DNA from 3 places in the Fictibacillus sp. EA-CB0309 genome. Region 1 is predicted to be linked to each of the others. Evidence: riboswitches for the same ligand, from Rfam matches in the RefSeq annotation. Region 1 holds a riboswitch; each other region holds the start of a gene.

Region 1 (8,078 bases):
CTTTTAAGTTATTCTAAATCAGTAATAACTTTCAAATTTAAGTTCAACAGCATTTAGAACTATCTAAAAGCATCATTGATTAGGGAGATTGGAGTGTAAGGTGCGAGACTCCTGCGGGACAGGTGGGCAGGTGAGACACTTAAGAGTGAAACGTACGAATGTGGCTCACCGCCTGCCCCGCGGAAAGCGAAGCACCTGAAACGGAAATCAACCACTTTCTACTACACCAAAGAATAAGCATATCTTTTTTTGTGGTATTTTTTGGATGGTGTTCAATGTGAGGCATGATAAGAATTACCGTATCGCATACTAAACACAAATGCGCTTAAGAAAGAGGTGAAGTGAAATTGGATAAAACGGTATACCTGCGTATGCGTCAGCGTGTACAGGTCCTTTTGCATCAGAAAGTAACAATTGGTGAGGTTGCACAGATTGTTGCATCTGATGAGTTAGAAAGAGACATCAAGGGATATATTATCCATGAAGTAACCCCTGAAGATAAGCATTTGATTGTTATAGATGTCATGCGTGTAATCGGAACAATACAAAAGAAAAAGCCTGGTTTAGATGTTCAGACTATCGGCCCTGCACAATCGATTCTAGAAATTCAGATGAAGCAAAAAAAGTTAGCACCAGTTTATTTTGTACTCGTATGGCTTTTGCTTTTTACAGGCTCTGCGCTTGCAATCATGAATTTTCATGAAGATGTCAGCATGCAGCTTGTTCATCAAAAAATCTATTTTATGATAACAGGGCACTATAAAGAACAGCCTTTATTGCTTCAGATTCCTTATTCATTTGGTCTCGGACTCGGAATGATCTTGTTCTTTAACCATTTGTTCCGTAAAAGGCTTAATGAAGAACCAAGTCCCTTAGAAGTTGAGATGTTCAACTATCAACAAGACCTTGATCAGTATGTAATCGTACATGAAAACAAAGAAACCGAGAAAAAGATCAATGGGAATTAAAGTCTTACTGGTTGCTTTTATTGGATTCGGCGGAGGAATAACAGTTGGTTCTGGTCTCGTTGCACTGATAACGGTTTTAGGGATCGTACCTAGGCTTATGCAACTTTCAAAAACGTACCGGTACATCAGAGGTTATGAATTAAGCATTATATTAGGAGCGGTAATTGGGGGTGGATGAACTTAAGAAACGCTTCAATTTCGTTTCCAGCATTTTTCCTCGTTCCAATTGGTCTATTAGCAGGAATCTTTGTAGGGATGCTTGCAGCCGCATTGACTGAAGTCTTGAACGTACTACCGATTCTTGCAAAAAGAGTAGGGTTCGGTGAGAAGATCATCATCATATTAATGGCGATTGTATTAGGGAAAATTTCAGGGTCCTTGTTTCATTGGATGTACTACATTAATCATTAAGGATGTGAATGCTTTATGGCAACAAAAGAAGAACAGCAGGCATACGCAAAAAAATTAAGCCGATTCAGCCAAAACCGCCTTATGTGTTGAACTGTTTCAAAGCCTTTTTGGTAGGAGGAATTATTTGTACAATCGGTCAAGCGATACAAATGTTTTACATGACCTATTTTAATTTTTCACAAGAAACTGCGGGTAACCCGACCGTTGCAACGCTCATTTTAATTGCGGCGCTTTTAACAGGGCTAGGTGTTTATGATAAGATCGGTCAGTTTGCTGGAGCTGGTTCTGTAGTACCAGTTACTGGTTTTGCGAACGCTGTAACGAGTGCTGCACTAGAACATAAGAGTGAGGGTCTTGTACTTGGAGTGGCTACAAATCTGTTTAAACTTGCTGGAGCTGTTATTGTTTTCGGGGCTGTATCTGCCTATGTTTTTGGCATGATCCGCTATATCTTTCAGCACTTGACATAAGGAGTGAGGGCATGAATTTATTAGGAAGACAAACGTGGAAATTTGCGAATAATGTGTATTTGAACGCAGCAGGAACAGCCGTTGGTCCGATGGAAAGTGAAGGTCCATTAGGCAGTTACTTTGATAAAACATATAACAACTTGCATTGCGGGCAAAAAAACTGGGAGCTTGCTGAAAGGCAGCTGATGGAAGACGCGATCAATGCTTGTTTACAAAAAGTAAAGATGAAGCCTGAAGATATTAATTTTTTGTTAGCAGGTGATCTGCTGAATCAAATTGTTTCGTCCAACTATACAGCACGTGGAAACGGCATCCCCTTTTTAGGCGTATTTGGAGCTTGTTCAACTTCTATGGAGTCCTTAGCGTTAGGAGCAGCATTGGTAGATGGCGGTTACGCTAACCGAGTTGTGGCAGCAGTTAGTTCGCACAACGCTACAGCCGAAAGACAGTTTAGATACCCGACTGAATATGGCGGACAAAAACCAGATACGGCGACGTTTACCGTTACAGGTGCAGGTGCAGCGCTTGTCAGTAAAGAGGTCTCGGATATTAAAATCACATCAGCAACAGTTGGAAAAGTAGTCGACTTAGGAATAAAAGACCCTTTTGATATGGGTTCTGCGATGGCTCCTGCAGCAGCTGATACAATCGCTGCTCATTTTAAAGAAATGAATGTTGAACCAAATGAGTATGACTTAATCGCGACAGGAGATCTTTCAGGAGTAGGAGCGCCGATCGTAAAAATGCTGTTAAAGGAACAGGGTTATGATGTTTCTGATAACCATCGTGATTGCGGGCTGATGATCTATCGCTCGGGTCAGCAGGTGTTTGCTGGAGGAAGCGGTTGTGCATGCTCTGCAGTTGTCACGTATGGATACATTCTAGATGAGATCCGAAAAGGGAATTTAAAGAAAGTACTTATGGTAGCGACAGGTGCACTTTTAAATCCTGTTATGGTTCAACAAAAAGAAAGTATTCCAACGGTTGCTCACGGCGTTGTTCTAGAGCGGGCGGAAGGAGGACAATAAGATGGAGTTTTTCTGGGCATTTGTAATAGGTGGAGCCATTTGCGTCGTCGGTCAATTGATGATGGATGTTTTGAAATTAACACCAGCGCATGTTACCACTTCGTTTGTAGTGATCGGAGCAGGTCTTGATGCTTTCGGAATCTATGATAATTTAATCAAGTTTGCAGGAGCAGGTGCTACCGTCCCCATCACAAGTTTTGGTCACTCACTGCTTCATGGTGCGATGGCAGCAGCTGACGAACACGGGTTTATCGGAATAGCGATGGGTATTTTTGAGTTAACATCTGCAGGTATCTCTTCAGCCATTTTGTTTGGTTTTTTAGTAGCAGTCATCTTTGAACCAAAGGGGTGATCTTATGGTAAAAAAACGGGTCATTTTCATAACTGATGGAGATCTGTACGCATTGCGGGTTGTCGAACATGCTGCTAAACAAGTTGGCGGCAGATGTATTTCGCAATCATGGGGAAATCCATCCAAAAAGAGCGGTGAAGAACTTGTAGAAATGATCCGTACAACACCTAATGATCCTGTACTTGTGATGTTCGATGATTGTGGTTTTAAGGGAGAGGGACCAGGAGAACATGCTATGAGATACATTCATCAGCAAAAAGACATAGATGTTATTGGTGCGGTAGCGGTCGCTTCAAAGACGCATTTTGCAGAGTGGACGAAAGTACATTGTTCGATGGATAGATATGGTGAACTCACAGAGTTTGGCATTGACAAAAGCGGACTGCCTGACTTAGAAACAGGAAGAATTAACGGCGATACGGTGTATATTCTTGATGAACTGAATCTTCCTTTTGTGGTTGGAATCGGGGACATCGGCAAAATGTCAGGTTTCGATGCTGTTGAAAAAGGGGCTCCGATTACGGTTAAGGCTATAAAACTCATTTTAGAAAGGAGCGACTCAAGTGGCAAACGACGCAAAAAATAAGACTCCAATCAGCAAAAACATTCATGATACAGAAAAATTTCTAAAAGAACGTCTAGGCATCGGGGTAAGTTTCGATGTTGGCGTCAGGAAAATTTTTGTTCTTAAAAAAGAATTACAACTATATTATTGTACCGGTCTTTGTGACAGTGAGTTCATCATAATGATCTACCGTGAACTCATGGATATGGATCACGGTCATAGATCGCCAAGCAAAGTGAAAGACCTTGTACATAATCATCTAGCTCACCAGCAAGTGGAGCTTACAAAGTCATTAGATGAAGCCGTAGACCGGATGCTTTCAGGACTCATCGTTATCTTTGTTGACGGTGAGGAAGAAGCATTTGTTGTTGACGTTAGGAGTTACCCAGGAAGGTCTCCCGAAGAACCGGATATCGAGAAAGTTGTAAGGGGTGCCCGAGACGGGTATACGGAGAACATTATCATCAACACCGCCCTTACGAGACGACGTATTCGAGATGAGCGTTTAAGACATGAAATTATGCAAGTTGGGGAACGGTCAAAAACGGATGTATGTCTTTCTTATATACAGGATGTTGCAGATCCAGGGCTCGTAGATCTGATAAGAAAAGAACTCAGCTCTATAGAGATTGATGGCATACCGATGGCGGATAAAACGATTGAAGAATTTATTGTTAAACAAGGCTGGAATCCGTTTCCCTTAGTCCGGTATACAGAGCGACCAGACGTTGCAGCTCAGCATTTGATGGAAGGTCATGTATTGATCATCACAGATACATCACCGAGTGTTATCATTACTCCCACAACACTCTTTCATCATGTGCAGCATGCAGAAGAATTCAGACAGACTCCATTTATCGGTGCTTTTTTAAGGTGGACGCGTTTTACTGGTATGCTTGCTTCAGTATTTTTAGTTCCGATGTGGCTCCTTTTTTCTATGCAAAAAGAGCTGCTGCCACCTTTTATTGATTTTATCGGACCAAATAAAACAACCAACATCCCATTGTTTTTACAAATTGTCTTTGCGGAAATCGGGATTGATATCTTGAGGCTCGCCGCCATTCATACCCCTAGTGCCCTTTCGACCGCAATGGGTCTGATTGCAGCAGTATTAATCGGACAAATTGCAATCGACGTAGGTTTGTTCGTTCCAGAAGTTATTCTATATGTAGCAATCGCTGCGATCGGATCGTTCTCAACACCAAGTTACGAGCTCAGTATCGCCAACAAAGTACTCCGGCTCTTCTTAATTGCAATGGTGATGCTCTTTAAAGTTCCGGGGTTTGTAATTGGGTTTACGATTATGGTTATATATATGGCAACCATCAAGAACTTGAACACACCGTATTTATGGCCGCTCATTCCGTTTAATCCAAAAGCTTTTATGCAGATTATTGTTCGAATTGCCGTGCCATTGTCAAAAGTGCGGCCGAGCATTGTTCATCCACAAAACAGCAAAAAACAGCCAACTAATTAATCTGTCCCTTGCTGATTGTTGAAAATTGTGTTAAATTCATAACTAATTATATATGCCTCATATGAGGTAGAGGCGCAAAACGAATGAGTAGCATATGGAGTTTGTGGATGACGATGAAATATGTTGAAAGGTCAATTTGCCGAAGTGTAGGAAGAGCTCCATCTCTTTTTATGCTGGGCCGCTGCTGAACAAGCAACGGACTGTCACTACAGCAGTAGTGGAGAGCTATTCCGACATGAGGGTACGGTTATGACAGCCTGCCTTAGTTGCGGCTGTCTTTTGTATTTGTCGGGATTGAATTCTCTATCAACAACGAGAGGGGATTTTTTGTGAATTTACACGGTACAGCACAAATCGGACAAAATCATCATCTATGGATAGGTGGTACAGATACGGTTGAACTTGCAAAAAAATATGGAACACCACTTTATCTGTACGATGTATCTTTGATAAAGAATAGAGCAAGAGGTTTTAAGAAAGCATTCGAAGAAAAAGGTGTGGGTTACCAAGTAGCGTACGCCTCAAAAGCTTTCTCTTCCATCGCCATGTTTCAGCTGATCGATCAAGAAGGATTAAGCTTAGATGTGGTTTCAGGCGGAGAGCTTTACACAGCTCTTCAAGCAGAGTTTCCAGCAGAACGAATTCATTTTCACGGAAACAATAAAAGCCCGGAAGAATTAGAGTTTGCACTTAACGCGGGAGTAGGCTGTATTGTAGTTGATAACTTTTTTGAGATCTCTTTACTAAAAACGTTAAGCAACAAACTCAATAAAAAGGTTAATATTTTATTGCGCCTCACTCCTGGCATTGAAGCACATACACATGATTACATCATAACTGGCCAGGAAGATTCTAAATTTGGTTTTGACCTAGGTAATGGCCAAGCTGATAAGGCGCTAATGGAAGTTCTTAATTTTGAGGGTTTTCGTGTATTAGGGGTTCATTGTCATATCGGCTCACAAATCTTTGAAACAGATGGTTTTACTTTAGCGATTGAAAAGCTATTTGGGCACTTTAAGAAGTGGGAAGAAAGCTATAACTATTTTCCGACTGTCGTAAACCTTGGCGGAGGCTTTGGTATTCAATATACTTCTGAAGATACACCGCTCTCACCAGAGCAATATGTAACGGCTATGATTGAAGAAGTGAGCAAACAAATGAACCGTTTTGAAGGAAGAGATTTACCTGAATTGTGGATTGAGCCAGGCCGCTCCCTAGTGGGTGACGCTGGAACAACGATCTATTCAATCGGTTCGCAAAAAGAGATCGAAGGCGTTAGACATTATGTTTCTGTTGACGGTGGAATGACCGATAACATTCGCCCGGCACTCTATCAAGCAAAGTACGAAGCATGTGTTGCAAATAAAATGAACGAAAAGCCTGCACAAACCGTATCAATCGCAGGGAAATGCTGTGAGAGCGGAGATATGCTGATCTGGGATATCGAGTTGCCAAAAGTAACGGATAACGACTATTTGGCGGTATCATGTACCGGAGCATATGGATACAGCATGGCGAGCAATTATAACCGCATCCAACGTCCTGCAGTTGTGTTTGTTGAGAACGGAGAAGAACAACTTGTAGTGAAGCGGGAAACGTATGAAGACCTCATTAAGAATGATGTCCCATTAAAAACAAATGTTTTTGTGTAAATTAGTTTACGGAGCAGTCATTTAACCGTACAATGGTAGTTGTAATGAAGTAGAAGGAGGCCATTTTTATGAAAAAAGGTTCTATTGAATTTGAAAACGGCGAAAAAATACTATTTGATTTGTTCCAAGAAGAAGCACCTGGAACAGTAGAAAACTTTGAAAAATTAGCAAACGAAGGATTTTATAACGGTGTAACGTTCCACCGTGTTATCCCTGGTTTCGTAGCACAAGGCGGAGACCCGACGGGAACTGGAGCTGGCGGTCCTGGTTATTCTATTCCTTGTGAAACAGAAGGAAACCCGCATAAGCACGTAGCTGGTTCTCTTTCAATGGCGCATGCTGGCCGCGATACTGGGGGAAGTCAATTCTTTATCGTTCATGAGCCACAACCTCACTTGAACGGTGTTCACACTGTTTTCGGACAAGTTACTGAAGGCATGGAAACGGTACTTCGCATTAAACAAGGCGATGTAATGAAAGAAGTTAAAGTTTGGGAAGAGTAATCTTCTAAAGTAAGAAAGCTCCGGAAAATAATCCGGAGCTTTTTTATATATAGATTTACTAAATTATTATGTCATCTCGTCAATATATCATTACAATTAGTCAATTTAATCATTGAACTCGTCGAATTTAATAATAAATTGGCTGAATTAAAGCAACAAGTTGGCGAATTGTATGAGTCATCCTTTATAAGATTCTGTTTTTCTTCAGTTTTTGTCTTTTTCGCTCATCAATAACTGCGGAACGATCTCTTAATGTGTGCTTATGAACGATGTTGTCTTCAGTCATAGCTGATAAGAACCACTCTTCCTCTGTTACACCTGCTTCTAATAAGCATTTTTGTAATAACTCCGTTGTTAGGGGAAGAGCAATCGGCTCAAAAGGTTGCTGTTGCTGAATTTTTTGTTTTCGTTCATGAATCAATTCAAAAAATGATACGGATTCTATTCCAAGCGCCTTTAAAGCTGATTCTTCTTTTTGCAGTTTCACTTCACAACTCGTGATCATTCTTTTCGCACCGTTCATGTTGCCGCGTCGCTGGTGATATAGAGCAACAGCTAACTGAATGAGTCCGGGCCATAGATCCCCTTTCATTCCTTCTTCTTTCCAATACTCCTCAAGAACTTCATGGCATTCAAAGTAATCTTGTTCTCT
Region 2 (8,078 bases), 690 kb from region 1:
TGGATTGGGACGTATGAGGAAATTTACAGTCCTGTTCCTCACTCTGGCAGCCCTTCTAATAACCTTTCTCCCGGAAAGAAATAGTGAGGCAGCAGAGCGATTTACGAAAGAAGATGTGGAAAGGCTTAGCCTCTATAAAAAAATGGAGTCTGTTACACTTATCCCATGGCACTATTTTGCTGGGGTTGACCAATATGAACGAAGTGTAAGAAAAGCGAGAAGAGATCTGCCTGCAAGAAAAGGTCTTGTCGGCATTTACTTTTCTCCCATCCAATGGTCTGGTCCGATCAATCCGACTATGGATGATACAAACCCTGAGCGGATTTCGATGTTTGGGGGTATCGGAAAAGATGGAAACAATGACGGAATAGCTGACAGAAACAACGATGAAGATATTCTATTTACCTTCGCGGAAATCATTCAAAAACATGGTCATGATATCGAGAATTTCAGAATCGGACTGTGGAGCTATTATCAACGGGATAAAGCCGTTGATATTATTATGGAGAATGCAAAGATCTATGAGACATATGGTACGGTTTCTTTAGATAAACACAGCTTTATCGTGCCTTTAAGGTCGAACTACAGCTATCGAAGCACATGGGGTGATCGCCGTGGTTTTGGCGGATTGCGTATCCATGAAGGGACAGATATTTTTGCAGATTACGGTGTGCCAGTTAAAGCTGTTTCTTATGGAATTGTTGAAGTAAAAGGCTGGAACCGTTTCGGCGGCTGGAGAATAGGGGTTCGCGATATCAACAATGTGTACCACTATTACGCCCATTTAGGCAGCTTTAATAAAACGATTGAAAAAGGATCTATCGTAGAACCTGGCATGGTGTTAGGCTATGTCGGAAGTACCGGCTATGGACCACCTGGAACGTCAGGCAAATTCCCGCCTCATCTTCATTTTGGGATGTACCGTGATAACGGGTATACCGAGTGGGCGTTTGATCCGTACCCCTATTTAAAAGCATGGGAACGTCAGGAACGAATAAGCAATAGGCGAAGATAATATTTGGTCTTGATGAAAAAGAAGCTTGAGGGCTTCTTTTTTCATTTGGAGGAATGGGTGGATAATTGCTGGCGAGCGTAAATCCATGTAGTCGAGTATAAAGTCGCTCTTAAATCTTAAATGGCGCTCGTATTTTCCGTATGGCGCTCGTATTTTCCGTATGGCGCTCGTATTTTCCGTATGGCGCTCGTATTTTCCGTATAAGTCGCTCTTAAATCTTAAATGGCGCTCGTATTTTCCGTATAGCGCTCGTATTTTCCGTATGGCGCTCGTATTTTCCGTATGGCGCTCGTATTTTCCGTATGGCGCTCGTATTTTCCGTATGGCGCTCGTATTTTCCGTATGGCGCTCGTATTTTCCGTATGGCGCTCGTATTTTCCGTATGGCGCTCGTATTTTCCGTATGGCGCTCGTATTTTCCGTATGGCGCTCGTATTTTCCGTATGGCGCTCGTATTTTCCGTATGGCGCTCGTATTTTCCGTATGGCGCTCGTATTTTCCGTATGGCGCTCGTATTTTCCGTATGGCGCTCGTATTTTCCGTATGGCGCTCGTATTTTCCGTATGGCGCTCGTATTTTCCGTATGGCGCTCGTAAATCTCGAGCTCTGCTCTGATTTACGAACGCCATAGCATGAAAAAAGCTGATTCTTCAACCGAAGAATCAGCTTTCTTATTATTTTCTCCTAGAAACACGAACTACATTTGCAATACTTGCTAGAAGCCCGCCCCACAGGATGACCATGCCGATTACCATCATTGCAATTGCACTACTAGTCATATCAGCTGACCTCCTTTTTCTCTACTACCACTTCAGATTTCCATTTAACAAGACCTAATGCAATACCGAGTACAATGACACCAACAGCAACGACAACTCCATAAGTGACAACAAGTTCTGTAGGGTACCCACCGTAATTCTCTGCAAGATTTTGCTTAATGTTATCAAACATCATGTAACCAAGAAGGATTGGTGTGATGACACCAAGACAAACTTTCCACCATAATCCTGTTCTTAGGTCAGAGATCGCATTCGCATGTTTTTGAAGTCCGCCTAATTGCTTAACGAACCAAGCAACTAGAACAACCTCTACAAGACCTGCTAGTGTGATACCGAAGTTGTTGATGAAGTAATCCACGATATCAAGCATGTACAATCCGCCTTTTGTTGCGAAAAGTAATGAGATAACAGAAGCAACTCCTCCACCCATTAATACAGCTTTTGTTCTGGAAATTCCAAACTTGTCTTGTAATGCTGCGACATACGTTTCTACGATTGAGATCAACGACGTCATACCAGCAAATACAAGTGTTAAGAAGAACATTGTTCCAAAGAACGCATTACCACCAGGGAACTCATTAATGATAGCCGGGAATACTTCAAATGCTAGTCCGATCCCGCCTTTTACAACTTCATCCACTGGCAGACCTTGTTGCATAGCCATGAACCCTAAAGCTGCAAATACGCCAATCCCTGCAAGTAGTTCAAATCCTGAGTTTGCAAAACCTGTAATAAATGCATTGTTGTTGATATCTGATTTCTTAGGCAGATAGCTCGAGTACGTTACCATGATCGCAAATGCAATTGATAAGGAGAAGAAAATCTGACCATAAGCTGCTACCCAGACCTTACCATTATTAATCATGCTCCAATCAGGTGTGAAGAACGTGTTCAAACCTTGAGCTGCACCATCGAGCGTTACAGCACGAATAACGATTAATGTAAACATAATGACTAAAGCTGGAAGAAAAATTTTATTAAAACGCTCGATTCCTTTCGATACACCTTTATACAGTACAAGAAGTGTTACAACCCAAACAATTAAAAGTGCAATTAAAATCCCTGGTACAATACCACCCATGTCACCAGGCGTCTTACTTAACTGAAGAACTTCTCCATAAAAGAAATCGGAAGGCTTGTCTCCCCAAGTAAGGTTTAACGAGTAAATCGAGTACTTAATCGCCCACGCGATGATAACAGCATAGTAAGTGGAAATGACAAACGCTACAAATACTTGCCACCAGCCTAGCCACTCTGCGTTCTTATGAAGACGGAAGTAAGAAAGTGGAGCTGAACCGCGGTACTTATGTCCTAATGTGAACTCTAGGATCAGTAAGGGAATCCCTGCCGTTAAGAGTGCGACCAGATATGGGATAAAAATGCTCCTCCACCGTTTTCATAAGCAACTGCCGGAAATCTCCAGATGTTGCCTAGGCCGATAGCGGAACCGACAGCAGCTAAAATAAATCCGTAGCGGCTTCCCCATTGTTGCCTATTTTCCATTGTTGTGTCCCCCTTTTTATGAAGTCGAAAAGTTTACAATTGTTACTTTTTTCTGACTATTCTGCGTTCAGTATATTACAGAATACAGAATGCTGTCAAAATTTTTTAGTTATTTTGTCGGAATAAGGGGAAAGAAGTCGTATAAATATAAGAAAAAGTGCCCGGTTTAGTACCAGACACTTTGCAAATTAAGCTTTTATCGAATTGTCAGCAATGCTATTTTTACTAGATAATTTTTTTATAAACAATAAAACGATAGCAAATACGCCTGTTGATACCAATAATCCTATCCAAACACTTTCAGTTAATCCAAGAGCAAGATAACCCACAGCAGATACTCCAGCAGCGACTAAGCTGTAAGGAAGCTGTGTCATGACGTGATCAATATGATGACTTCCCGCTCCTGTTGATGAAAGAATCGTTGTATCTGAAATTGGTGAACAGTGGTCTCCAAAAACAGATCCAGCAAGAACCGCTGCGAGTACTGGCAACATCAGCTCGATGTTTGTAGAAGCTGCAATTTCTGCTGCGATCGGAAGCATCACACCGAACGTTCCCCAAGACGTACCTGTCGCAAAAGCCATTAGACCTGACAGGACAAAAAGAACGAATGGAAGATAGGCTAAGTTCATATGTTGATCTACCAGTCCAGCGAGGTACTTACCTGTTCCTAAGCTATCAATAATAGAGATAATCGTCCAAGCAAACAGTAAGATCGTTACTGCACCAATCATGGATTGAACACCGCGTCCAAGTCCTTTTCCTAGTGAAGCAGCTCCCATTTTTTTAGGCAGGAAGAACAGAATCGCTGCCGCCAATCCAATCAAACCACCATATAATAACGATTTGGGTACATCTGTATTTTCAAAAATAGATAAAAGAGTGACAGCCGTTGGTTCTTCAAGGCCTTTAACATTTTGAATGCCCGTGTAGATCATAAATCCAACTGTTGAAACAATTAAAAGAACAATCGGCCAAACAAGATCTCCAACTTTTCCTTTATCGCTTTCTTCAAGTTTGATTCCTTCACCAACAGCTGCTTTTTCTCAGGATCAATAACTTCACCTGTTGCAAAAGCACGTTCTTCATGTTTTCTCATCGGTCCAAAATCAAGTTGAAAATAAGCAACGGCAAACACAAGAATCAGTGCAAAAACTGCATAAAAATTCATAGGGATCATTTGAATAAAAGCACTGAACGCAGACATGTTTGTAATCTCATGTGTAGCAAAAATCGTGCCGATAATCCCGATAATGTAAGCTCCCCAACTGGACACAGGCGAGATTACACATACAGGAGCAGCAGTCGAATCTAAATAATAAGCAAGTTTCGCACGCGAGATACGGTGGCGGTCTGTAATCGGTCTGCTTACATTTCCTACCGCAAGTGAATTAAAGTAATCATCAATAAAAATAACTAGTCCAAAAACAACCGTTAAAAGCTGTGCACCTCTTCTTGTTTTCACTCTGGAAATCGCCCACTCACCGAAAGCGCGGCTTCCCCAGCTAAAGAGATAATGCTCGTCATCATTCCTAAGATCAATAGAAAGAGCAGGATATACACATTCCATTCATTTAGTGCTCCATCAGAAATGAAATGCCCTTTTACAATCGTTCCAATTTCCTTTAATGTAGCACCAATATGAAAATCGTGAAGCAATAATGCTCCCGCTAAAATTCCAGCCCCTAAAGAGATCAATACTCTTCGTGTTAAAACAACCATTAAAATGGCCAAAACGGGTGGTATTAATGAATAAACCGAATTCTCAAATTCCATGATGTTCCTCCTTCTTTTCATTAGCCATCGATATTGAGGAGTGTTTACAGGACGTTGAGGAAAAAAAGACAAAATAAAAAGCGATTAATAGACAAGGAAATAACCTGCTATCAATCACTTAAGTAATTTATGGTTTTCCTCATCGATCAGTAGTCCTCCACTGCTTTTAATTCCAAAGCAGTGACAGTTTTACACTTTTTCAGTGTAAACCCAGCAAAAGTGAACAGACGGTTTACATTTTGCTTCGGCGGAAGTTCCTTTCCTTTTTCTTCACAGACGTCACTCTCTGAAAAAGTACTTTTAAAATCCGCTCCTCTACCCCATCGGTGATAGGCTTAAAGACATATAAAATTTTAAATTCAAATCTCATTATAACAAAGTTGTACAAATGGTCAACCCAATTGAATACTGTTAAATTCAGGAATCTCCTACTCTGCCGCTTCCTCATCACCCGTTTCTTCTGATGAACTTTCCTCAGGGATATCCAGCTCTTTATCGTCTTTAGACTTTTCCTTTAAATCAGGAGTAATAGGGACAGTTGGCTGAATCGGATCTCCGGACTGATTGTAGTATACCGGTACCTCGCCTTTTATAAACTGAGCCGTAATCTTAATCGGTCTTTTGACAACCGTTGTTTCCGTTGCGAACGGAATAACAATCCTTGTTTTGACGGTTACCACTATATCAATATTGATCCAAGTATTATTGATTCCAGAATTCTCAATTTTTTCTTCAATGTCTGTGTTTGCTTCACCAATGAGCATAAATTTAATTGGAATTTTAGGACCTAAGTTTGCCAGTAAGGAGTTTCTTGTTGCTTGCCCTAGTGGAATTTCCATAATGACACCTGGTTCATGTTTATAAGCCGTTATCCCTAATTCATCATTGCTTATAACTTCATGTGCTTTGCCTTCTTCAATTTCCTTAAGATATTTTTGAACCACTTTCTGTGATTGATTGGCTACCCGGTTGACTACGCTCTGATTAATGCCCGCAAACACGACATTTCCTTCCGTGTCGGTCTTATATTCAATAATATCACTCATCTCTGAAGGTCCCAATATTTCATTATCAATCGCTTCACTTATCGCTAGTGCTGCTATTTCCTCAGTCTTTTTCTGAGCGATGAGCATAAGTGTAGGTTCAATGCCTCTGTTCACAAGCCAAAGTCCTTGTATGGTTATAAAAGTAAAAAGAATAAATGAAATCAGCAGTACAAATCGGAATGGAAGCGGCCCTTTTCGGAGTTTCATTTTTCGACGTTTAAGCAAAAGGTAACCCCCTTTATCTACATATACATATGTATGCAGACAAGAGGGGGCTCATTCAAACTTTATGGTTTAATTTTTTCGTACACAACGAAATCATGTGCATGTTTGTTTTTTTCATCAACAATTCCTGGCTTACGTGAGACTTCACGCCACTCATCTACTTTAATTTCCGGAAAGTACGTATCCGCTTCAAAGGTATGGTGGATCTCCGTCACATATAGGCGATCTGCTACAGGCATAAACAGCTTAAAGATCTCCGTTCCGCCGATTACACACAATTCTTCGGCATCTTTCTGCATCACTTCGTCTACAGAATGAACAATCGTTGTTCCTTCAGCTTGATAATTGTCATCTCTAGTCACCACAATATTTTCGCGGCCAGGTAAAGGTTTGCCGATCGATTCGTATGTTTTACGACCCATGACGATTGGTTTTCCCATCGTTACATTCTTAAAATGCTTAAGGTCGTTCGGCAAATACCACGGAAGATCATTGTCTTTACCAATTGCGCGATTCTCATCCATTGCAACTACAAAAGAAATCATACACTCACCACGCCTTTAATGTGAGGATGTGCTTCATAGTCAACAAGTTCAAAGTCATCATAAGTAAAATCAAAAATGTTGGTCACATTCGGGTTCAACTTCATTTTAGGAAGCGGCTTTGGCTCACGAGTTAACTGCAGCTCCACTTGTTCTAAATGATTGGTGTAAATATGTGCATCACCAACTGTGTGAACGAACTCACCTGGTTTAAGACCCGTTACTTGGGCTACCATCATCGTGAGTAGTGCATAAGACGCGATATTAAACGGCACACCTAGAAAACTGTCAGCTGAGCGCTGATAGAGCTGACAAGAAAGCTTGCCATTTGCTACATAAAACTGAAACAGCAAGTGACAAGGCGGGAGCGCCATATTCGGTACATCTGAAGGATTCCATGCGGTTACAATCAAACGTCTTGAATCAGGATTCTTCTTAATGTCTTCTATCACATTTGAGATCTGATCAATGGTCTCACCGTTTGGAGCAGCCCAAGAACGCCACTGGTGGCCGTAAACTGGTCCCAGATTTCCGTCCTCATCTGCCCACTCATCCCAAATGCGTACGCCATTTTCTTTTAAATAAGCGATATTTGTATCACCTTTTAAGAACCAAAGCAATTCATGAATGATGGATTTCAGATGAAGTTTCTTTGTCGTAACAAGCGGAAAACCTTCCTCTAAATCAAACCTCATCTGACGGCCAAATACAGAAACCGTTCCAGTGCCTGTCCGATCTTCTTTTTTCGTGCCGTTATGTAAGATATCTTGAAGAAAATCCAAGTATTGTTTCATCCCTCATCGCCTCCACATTTTCTTTTTATCGTATCATATCCGACTCCTTTTTGTTCATCAAAAAGCCATAAAAATAGCTTCAACACCTAACACTTTTTCCCTTATATACACATAAAAATAATAATGAAGAAAGGAGTGGAAGCATGTTAGAGATGAACCCGATCTTAATAGAAGGACATCCATTTACCGCTGTCACTCCTTCGTTTGCCAAAAACAAATTTTATGGCTGTGTTTAACGAGAATGGATATATCATGTGTGGAGCACTAGATGTAGCTTTGTTGAATGAAAAGTTAGCAGACCGTAAAATTATTGCAGGGCGCGCTGTTGGTGTCAGAACCATCGAACAGTTGCTGGATGCACCTTTAGAATCTATTACATTTGAAGCAAGAGAAAAAGGT
Region 3 (8,078 bases), 400 kb from region 1:
CTGGAACTACTGAAAAGAGGTCAACATTTACACCAGCCTCAGCTGCTTTAATTGTAGCCATTAATCCGGCGAGACCTCCGCCAACAACAATAATTTTTTGATTACTCAATTTGTCTCACCCCTTTTAAATAAATGCAAAGATTGTTCTAACGCTAACAATAGCAAGTGCCACGAATACAGCCATTGTTACGTATGTTGAAATTTTCTGTGAACGAGGCGAAACTGTAAGGCCCCAGCTGACAAAGAACGACCATAATCCGTTAGCAAAATGAAATACTGCAGATAATACACCTACAAGATAGAAGACAACCATGAATGGAGAACTTAAAATATCTGCCATCATATTGAAGTTAACTTCTTGTCCTAATGCAGCTTGTACACGTGTTTCCCAAACGTGCCAAGCGATAAAAATTAATGTAATTACGCCTGTTACACGCTGAACGAGGAACATCGCATTGCGGAAATAGCCATAACGACTAACGTTGTTTTTTGCTTGGAACGTAATATATAGACCAAACACCGCATGAAACAAAAGTGGTAAATAGATAACAAACATTTCTAGGAAAATACGAAACGGTAAACTTTCCATAAAATGTGCTGCGGTGTTAAATGCTTCAGCATCCCTTGTTGCAAAATGGTTTACAACTAAATGCTGAACGAGAAAAAGCCCGATCGGAATTACTCCTAATAATGAATGAATTCTTCTGTTAATAAAATCTCTACTGCCAGCCATTTTCTTGCCCCCTTCAAATTTAGCCTCTCTCTGGCTGCTAATCTTTGTTCCTCTCCACATGTAAGCGTTTTAAGTTTCCTCATTTAGAGGATGAGTGTTAAACAATTAGTTTAATTAACTAGCAACATGTCCATTTTACTCCCATCGTTTGACACCGTCAAGAAAACGCTAACAACTTAATAGGTAATTTTTATTGATACATCAACGTTTTTTTCCTGTTAAGATTTTCGACAAATACCGATAGTTGCTATAGAGTTTGAACAGCATTCCCGTTATAATAAAAATAGAAAGAAGGGATGCAGAATGTTTAAACAAAAAACAAAGGATGATAACACCCTGTAGAACAGCTTTCTGTTTCAGCTTTTGGGTATGAAATCCTTAGAAGCGATTTGTTGCCTGAACTTCTCGGTAAACAAGAACGAAATATTCTCTATTGGGCAGGTAGACACTTAGCCAGAAAATATCCTTTACATACGATGGAAGAAGTACATGCATTTTTTAATGAAGCAGGCTGGGGTAATCTTGAAATGATCGAAGCATCAAAAACAGAGATGTTGTTCTCTTTACACTCCGTTCTTATTGAGCAGCGTATCGAGAATTTCAATCACCAAACGTTCAGCTTAGAAGCAGGTTTTCTAGCCGAACAAGTCCAGCTGCAAAAAAATGTACAACTGAAGCATTAGAATCCGTTAAACGGAACAAAGTTTCCATCACCGTTCAATGGGATAAAAAAGATACGATCGAATAACACAAAAGCCGGCATATGCCGGCTTTTTGAATGTTTGTTCATTACGTGTTCTGTACTGGAACACGTGCATCCAGTTCAAATGCATCATGCAACGTTTCAATAGACTTGATCATATCTTGTTGTTTAACAACAGTTGAAACCTTAATTTCTGATGTACTTACCATCTTAATCATAATATCTTGATCTGACAAAGCTTTAAACATTTTAGCAGCTACACCAGGATTAGAAATCATTCCTGATCCAACGATCGAAACCTTGGCAAGATCCCCTTCATAGCTGATTGACTCAAACCCTAATTGTTCTTGATGAGCAGCAAGTACTTCTTGTGTTTCTGACAAAGAGTTTGATTCTATCGAAAATGAAATATTCGTTTTTTCTTCATTTAATACATTTTGAATGATGATATCTACATTAATTCCATTTGAAGCAAGTATTGTAAACAGTTCCGCTAATGCATGGATCTCATTGGGAATCGCTGAAACTGTGATTTTTGTTATATTCCCTTCAAATGCTAATCCTCTTACCATTAAGTTTTGTTCCATTGATGGTTCCTCCTCTACTAACGTTCCGCGTTCTTCACTCATACTCGATCTTACTTCTAATGTAATAGAATAGTTTTTAGCAAACTCTACAGCTCTAGGGTGTAGGACCCCTGCTCCAAGGTTCGCCATTTCCAGCATCTCATCATAAGAGATAGAAGGTATTTTTCTTGCCGATTTTACAACGCGAGGGTCAGTCGTATAGACTCCTGTAACGTCTGTATAGATATCGCATCGGTCAGCTTTTAATGCTGCCGCTAATGCCACGGCTGTTGTATCCGACCCGCCTCTACCAAGGGTAGCAATATCTTTTGTCTCAGGAATCAGACCTTGAAAACCAGCAACAACAACAATGTTTCCTTCCTTAAGCAAACCGTTAATTCTTTCGGAATCTATGTCTAGTATCCTAGCATTCGAAAACGCATTTTCTGTTTGAATTCCAGCTTGCCAGCCTGTTAAGGATTGAGCTTTGTACCCTTCTTGATGAAGAGCCATCGTCAACAGTGCAATCGTAACTTGTTCTCCTGTAGTGAGGAGCATATCCATTTCACGTTTGGAAGGATTTTGATTGATTTCTCCAGCTAGCCTTACAAGCTCATCTGTTGTTTTACCCATTGCAGATACGACAACAACGACTTCATTACCAGCATCTACTTCATTGATAATTCGTTTTGCAACATTCTGTATCCGCTCAACAGAACCAACACTTGTGCCGCCAAATTTTTGAACGATTCTCCCCATGATTCTCCAATTCCCTTCTTGTTGTAATATTCTATCTCTTTTATTAGAAAACTTTGTTGACGCTCAAATTTTTACGTCTAATTTGTTGCACTTATACTTTCAACAATAACTTTTTCGCAAGCAGGATTTTTATCATCCAGAAAAGTTATATTATTCTGAAAGTAGAAACGAATAAAAAAGCAACAATAAGGAAAAAACCCTATTGTTGCTATTATCCGTAGCAAGCCAAGTTTGTTTCCCTTAGTGAGATAGTCCTCCACACAAATCCTGGGGGACTTGTGTGACAGCTCTGTATTTATTCAATACAGGTCCAGCATAAAAGGCTAGAAGTCCTTTTACACTTCGGCAAGAATCCCCTTTCTTCCATCATCACAAGAGCTTCTTCTCTTCAGATGGTCTACTATTGGTTCCTGCTCCTCTACCATCACTTCATTCGAAGCATGGCATTTTTATAAAGTTGGCTTCATTTTAACAAAGTTATCTTTCAACTGCAACTACTCATTCGATAAAAATGCTTTCGTAATGAGTTCAGCAACAGGTTTAGGTACTCCAGCTTCTTGTATTTCTTCAACCGACGCTTCCTTCAGCTTCTTCAGCGAACCAAAATGGCGAAGTAGCATCTTCTTTCTTTTATCTCCAATCCCTGCTATGTTATCTAACGTGGATTCAAACATACTTTTAGAACGTACCTTACGGTGAAACGAGATCGCAAAACGATGCACTTCATCCTGAATCCGTTGCAAAAGATAAAATTCTTGGCTGTTTCTCGGCAAGTGGATCATCTCTGGAGGATCACCAAGCCAAAGTTGTGACGTTCTATGTTTTTCATCCTTCGATAGCCCTGCGACAGGTATAAAAAGATTGAGCTCATTTTCTAAAACATCCTGAGCGGCTGATATCTGACCTTTACCACCATCAATAAGGATCAGACTTGGAAGTTCCCCTTCTTCTCTTAGCACTCTTGTGTATCTTCTTCTGACGACTTCTTTCATGGAAGCATAATCATCAGGACCTTCAACCGATTTGATCTTATATTTTCTGTAATCCTTCTTATATGGTTTGCCATCTACAAAAACCACCATCGCTGAAACAGGATCTGTTCCGTGAATATTAGAGTTATCAAACGCTTCAATTCGATATGGTGGAGCTACACCCATTCTTTCACCAAGGTTCTCTACTGCTTTTATCGTTCTAGCTTCATCCTGTTCAATCAATGCAAATTTTTCGTTAAGAGCAAGGGTCGCATTTTTAGTCGCTAATTCAACCAGCTCTTTCTTCTGTCCTTTTTTTGGCTGCAGCACTTTTACTTGAAGAAGTTCTGAAATGAGTTCAGCGTCCACTTCTTGCGGAAGGAGAATTTCTTTAGGCATCAGATGATTCTTTTGCAAATAGAACTGACCGATAAATGTAAGTAGATCTTCATGAGCCTCTCCGTAAAAAGGAAAAACAGAAATATCTCTAGCGATCACTTTACCTTGACGGATAAAGAAAACTTGGACACACATCCAACCTTTATCAAAATGATAGCCAAACACATCTCGATCCACTAGATCGGCAGTCATCATTTTCTGCTTTTCCATAACAGCTTCAATATGTTGAATCTGATCGCGAAGTTCTTTTGCCCTTTCAAAGTTTAAGGCCTCAGACGCTTCAAGCATCTTTTCAGATAACTGGCTCTTAACATCTTGATATCCGCCATTCAGAAATTTCACGATGCCTTCTACCATCTGCTTGTTTTCTTGTTCTGTAATATCGTAAACACACGGTCCTAAACATTGACCGATGTGATAGTACAAACACACTCGTTTAGGCATCGTGTCACATTTTCTTAGTGGAAAAATACGGTCTAACAGTTTTTTCGTTTCTTGGGCCGCATACGCATTCACAAACGGTCCAAAATATTTGCCGCCATCTTTTTTTATTTTCCTTGTGTATAATAGTCTTGGCTGTTTTTCAGAAGTAACTTTTAAATATGGATAGCTTTTATCATCTTTCAGCATGACATTATACCGAGGGTCATGCTTTTTTATAAGGTTCATCTCGAGAACTAAGGCTTCCATCTCCGTAGAGGTGACAATATATTCAAAGTCTCTGATCTCACTGACGAGCCGTTGTGTTTTGCCATCATGCGTTCCTGAAAAGTAAGATTTCACTCGATTTTTTAAGACCTTTGCTTTACCTACATAGATTACTTTACCGAACTCATTTTTCATGAGATAGCATCCAGGCTGATCAGGAAGCAGCATTAATTTTTGTTTTACCGATATAGAGGTCATGTCATCCCCCTTAACTTCATTGCAGTCTTTTCGTTTATCATATCATGTATGTACTAAATCAATATACTTTCGTGATTAAATTACCATATACATTCATTTATCGACAATATTTCCTAGAAAATATTACAAAAGCTAAGGATGTTTTCTCTTTTAGAAATATTAGCTCCTATTTAAGATGCTTGCTTGCAGCGGTTTGTAAGGCGGAACTCTTAAAGCGGCTTTCAAAAGAATTGTTGCTATTGAATCTATATTTACTCTTCATTTGCATGTTAATTGAAGCGTAAGGATGCGTGCCTACCACCTGAGAAGCATCTCGCGAGGCATGCGACGAGGAAGCTCACTTCGATAGCATTTACTAGTAGACGCAGGAGCAAGGATACTTCCTCGAACCGGTCAGGTGGAGACATCTATTAGCCCCTAGCGGCAGGAGGCTCACCGCCTGCCTCGCGGAAAGCGAGCAGCCTAGAGCGGAAATCAGCTACTTTCAAAACTACATAGAATAGCCTTTCTAAAAAAATCTATTCCACAAAAAAAAGCCCGAAGTTCGGGCTTTTTTGTAGATCGCTTACTTATGTTTGTTTAAAAGCTCTACTAAAGCTTCTTTAGGCTGGAAACCTACAACTTGGTCAACCACTTGACCATCTTTAAATACTAGTAAAGTAGGAATGCTCATTACACCATATTTACCAGCTGTTTCTTGATTTTCATCAACGTCCAGCTTAACTACTTTTACTTCTTCCATTTCTTGATCTACTTCTTCAAGTACTGGAGCAATCATTTTACAAGGTCCGCACCATGGTGCCCAAAAGTCAGCAAGTACTAAACCTTCATTCGTTTCTGTATTAAATGTTTGATCTGATGCATTAACAATAGCCATTTATTTGGCCCTCCTTTTAAATAACAAAGTGTAAACAAAGTATATCCCACAAATAACTCAGTTGCTAATAGTTTGCTCAACCTTATGGTACCCAAGTTTTCAATTGAACAAACGTTAAATAGTCGCTGTCTCTTCAAGGTGCTTTTGGCAGTTAAACAAATCACATCTCCAACTGTTCTCAGGTGTTAGTTGAAAGACAGAGAACGAGGTGTTGTTCAGTCCATACCATCGGTCAGTCTTGTCTTGAAGAAGATCCTTAAATATTCTTACAAGAAGCGCACCGTGGGTCACAATCAACACTTTTTGATTTTTATGGTTTTCAGTAATTTCTTTTAGCGCCGCTTTCCAGCGAAGATCAGCCTCTTCATTCGTTTCCCTGCCGAGATCAAGATTCATCCAATCCTCTCCCCAGCGTTCAACCCGTTCAGATTCCGTTGTCCCTTCTGTCTCACCAAAGGAAATTTCACGTAGTCTTTCATCGGCCATTACATGTAACCCTGTAACTCCACTCAAAGCCTCAGCTGTCTTATATGCTCTTTTAAGGGGACTAGCATAAATAGCATCCCATTTTTGATCAATAAATCTTTCAGCTAGCCGATCAGCCTGATGTATTCCGTTTTCATTGAGCGGAATATCCTTGCAGCCTTGCGCTCTTCTCTCCGTGTTCCAATCTGTTTCACCATGACGGATAAATGCGATAGTAGTCATTGTACACCCTCCTTTTTACGATTGAAAAAAACGTCCAGCGTACCGGACGTTTTAATCGTTTTTCTACTCCTATACTAACACTTTCTTAAACTCTTCTGTTAACAAAGGTACTACTTCAAACAGATCTCCTACGATTCCATAATCTGCTACGGAGAAGATGCTTGCCTCTGGATCTTTATTGATTGCTACAATTACTTTAGAGTTGGACATACCAGCTAGATGCTGAATTGCTCCTGAGATTCCACAAGCAATATACAAATCTGGAGTAACTACTTTACCTGTTTGGCCAATTTGAAGTGAATAATCACAATAATCAGCGTCACATGCACCACGAGAAGCACCAACAGCTGCTCCAAGCACATCTGCAAGCTCTTGAAGAGGTTTAAATCCATCTTCAGATTTCACACCGCGGCCGCCAGCTACGATAATCTTCGCTTCTGAAAGATCAACACCTGTTGATGCTTTACGAACAACTTCTTTTACAATTGTTCTTAAGTCCTTGATTTCAACAGAAACGGACTTAACATCACCAGATCTAGACTCATCCTTTTCTAAAGGCGTGATGTTGTTTGGACGAATCGTCACGAACACAAGACCATCAGAAATTAATTTTTTCTCAAAAGCTTTTCCTGAATATACCGGACGAGTGAATACCGTGTTTTCTCCAGCTTGTTCAAGTCCAGTAACGTCAGAGATAAGTCCTGATTCTAAACGGGCTGCAAGTCTTGGCGACAAGTCTTTCCCTAGAGACGTATGTCCAAATACGATTGCTTCAGGATTTTCCTCATCAATAATCTGCTTTATTGTTTGAAAGTATCCGTCAGGGGTATAGTTTGCTAGTTTCTCATCTTCAGCCACAAGAACACGGTCAGCACCATAGTGAATCAATTCTGCTGCAAGTGATTGAACAGATTCACCGCATAATACTGCGAAAACTTCTCCACCGCCGGAAATTTCTTTTGCTGCTGCAATTGCCTCAAATGAAACATTACGTAATGCACCGTCACGGGATTCTGCAAGTACTAAAACTTTTTTTGCCATGATGTCTCCTCCTTATATTACCTTCGCTTCGTTTCTTAACAGAGATACAAGCTCTTTTACTTGGTCTGCTGTTTCACCTGATAGGATTTTTCCAGCTTCCTTTTTAGGAGGAAGATAAACTTCTACTGTTTTTGTTTTTGCTTCTACGTCTTCTTCATCAATATCGAGATCATCTAACTCTAACGTTTCAAGCGGCTTTTTCTTCGCTTTCATGATTCCCGGAAGAGAAGGATAACGAGGTTCATTCAATCCTTGTTGCGCCGTTACTAATAATGGAAGAGACGTTTCAATTTTCTCAAGATCTCCTTCAACGTCTCGTTCAATGTTAACGGTTGTTCCATTCACTTCAATTTTTGTAATCGTCGTTACGTGCGGAATATCTAGGAGTTCTGCAAGTCTAGGACCTACTTGACCT

The links. A riboswitch is a leader RNA that binds a small molecule or an ion and turns the genes downstream of it on or off. The one in region 1 is predicted to bind lysine.
Region 2: another riboswitch for lysine. It lies ahead of ACEWFH_RS06435 (Na+/H+ antiporter NhaC family protein); the one in region 1 lies ahead of lysA (diaminopimelate decarboxylase).
Region 3: another riboswitch for lysine. It lies ahead of ACEWFH_RS08050 (aspartate kinase); the one in region 1 lies ahead of lysA (diaminopimelate decarboxylase).

What each region holds. Positions count from the first base shown of each region.
Region 1 covers NZ_CP169271.1:1,847,822-1,855,899, forward strand. The annotation lists gene ACEWFH_RS10275 (stage V sporulation protein AA) at 348-968, shown strand; partial or broken gene ACEWFH_RS10280 (stage V sporulation protein AB) at 958-1,379, shown strand; gene spoVAC (stage V sporulation protein AC) at 1,388-1,849, shown strand; gene spoVAD (stage V sporulation protein AD) at 1,861-2,877, shown strand; gene spoVAE (stage V sporulation protein AE) at 2,879-3,229, shown strand; gene spoVAEA (stage V sporulation protein SpoVABEA) at 3,234-3,815, shown strand; gene ACEWFH_RS10305 (spore germination protein) at 3,793-5,271, shown strand; lysine riboswitch at 5,331-5,507, shown strand; gene lysA (diaminopimelate decarboxylase) at 5,601-6,923, shown strand; gene ACEWFH_RS10315 (peptidylprolyl isomerase) at 6,992-7,426, shown strand; gene ACEWFH_RS10320 (DUF309 domain-containing protein) at 7,611-8,078, opposite strand, start outside.
Region 2 covers NZ_CP169271.1:1,159,049-1,167,126, reverse strand. The annotation lists gene ACEWFH_RS06455 (M23 family metallopeptidase) at 14-1,015, shown strand; gene ACEWFH_RS06450 (hypothetical protein) at 1,176-1,610, shown strand; gene ACEWFH_RS06445 (methionine/alanine import family NSS transporter small subunit) at 1,689-1,793, opposite strand; partial or broken gene ACEWFH_RS06440 (sodium-dependent transporter) at 1,795-3,296, opposite strand; partial or broken gene ACEWFH_RS06435 (Na+/H+ antiporter NhaC family protein) at 3,485-5,072, opposite strand; lysine riboswitch at 5,215-5,398, opposite strand; gene yunB (sporulation protein YunB) at 5,501-6,343, opposite strand; gene ACEWFH_RS06425 (dihydrofolate reductase) at 6,406-6,888, opposite strand; gene ACEWFH_RS06420 (thymidylate synthase) at 6,885-7,679, opposite strand; partial or broken gene ACEWFH_RS06415 (YunC family protein) at 7,823-8,078, shown strand, end outside.
Region 3 covers NZ_CP169271.1:1,446,090-1,454,167, reverse strand. The annotation lists partial or broken gene sdhA (succinate dehydrogenase flavoprotein subunit) at 1-109, opposite strand, end outside; gene ACEWFH_RS08060 (succinate dehydrogenase cytochrome b558 subunit) at 125-733, opposite strand; partial or broken gene ACEWFH_RS08055 (YslB family protein) at 1,108-1,481, shown strand; gene ACEWFH_RS08050 (aspartate kinase) at 1,523-2,761, opposite strand; lysine riboswitch at 3,003-3,190, opposite strand; gene uvrC (excinuclease ABC subunit UvrC) at 3,256-5,037, opposite strand; gene trxA (thioredoxin) at 5,603-5,914, opposite strand; gene ACEWFH_RS08035 (histidine phosphatase family protein) at 6,029-6,622, opposite strand; gene ACEWFH_RS08030 (electron transfer flavoprotein subunit alpha/FixB family protein) at 6,692-7,663, opposite strand; gene ACEWFH_RS08025 (electron transfer flavoprotein subunit beta/FixA family protein) at 7,676-8,078, opposite strand, start outside.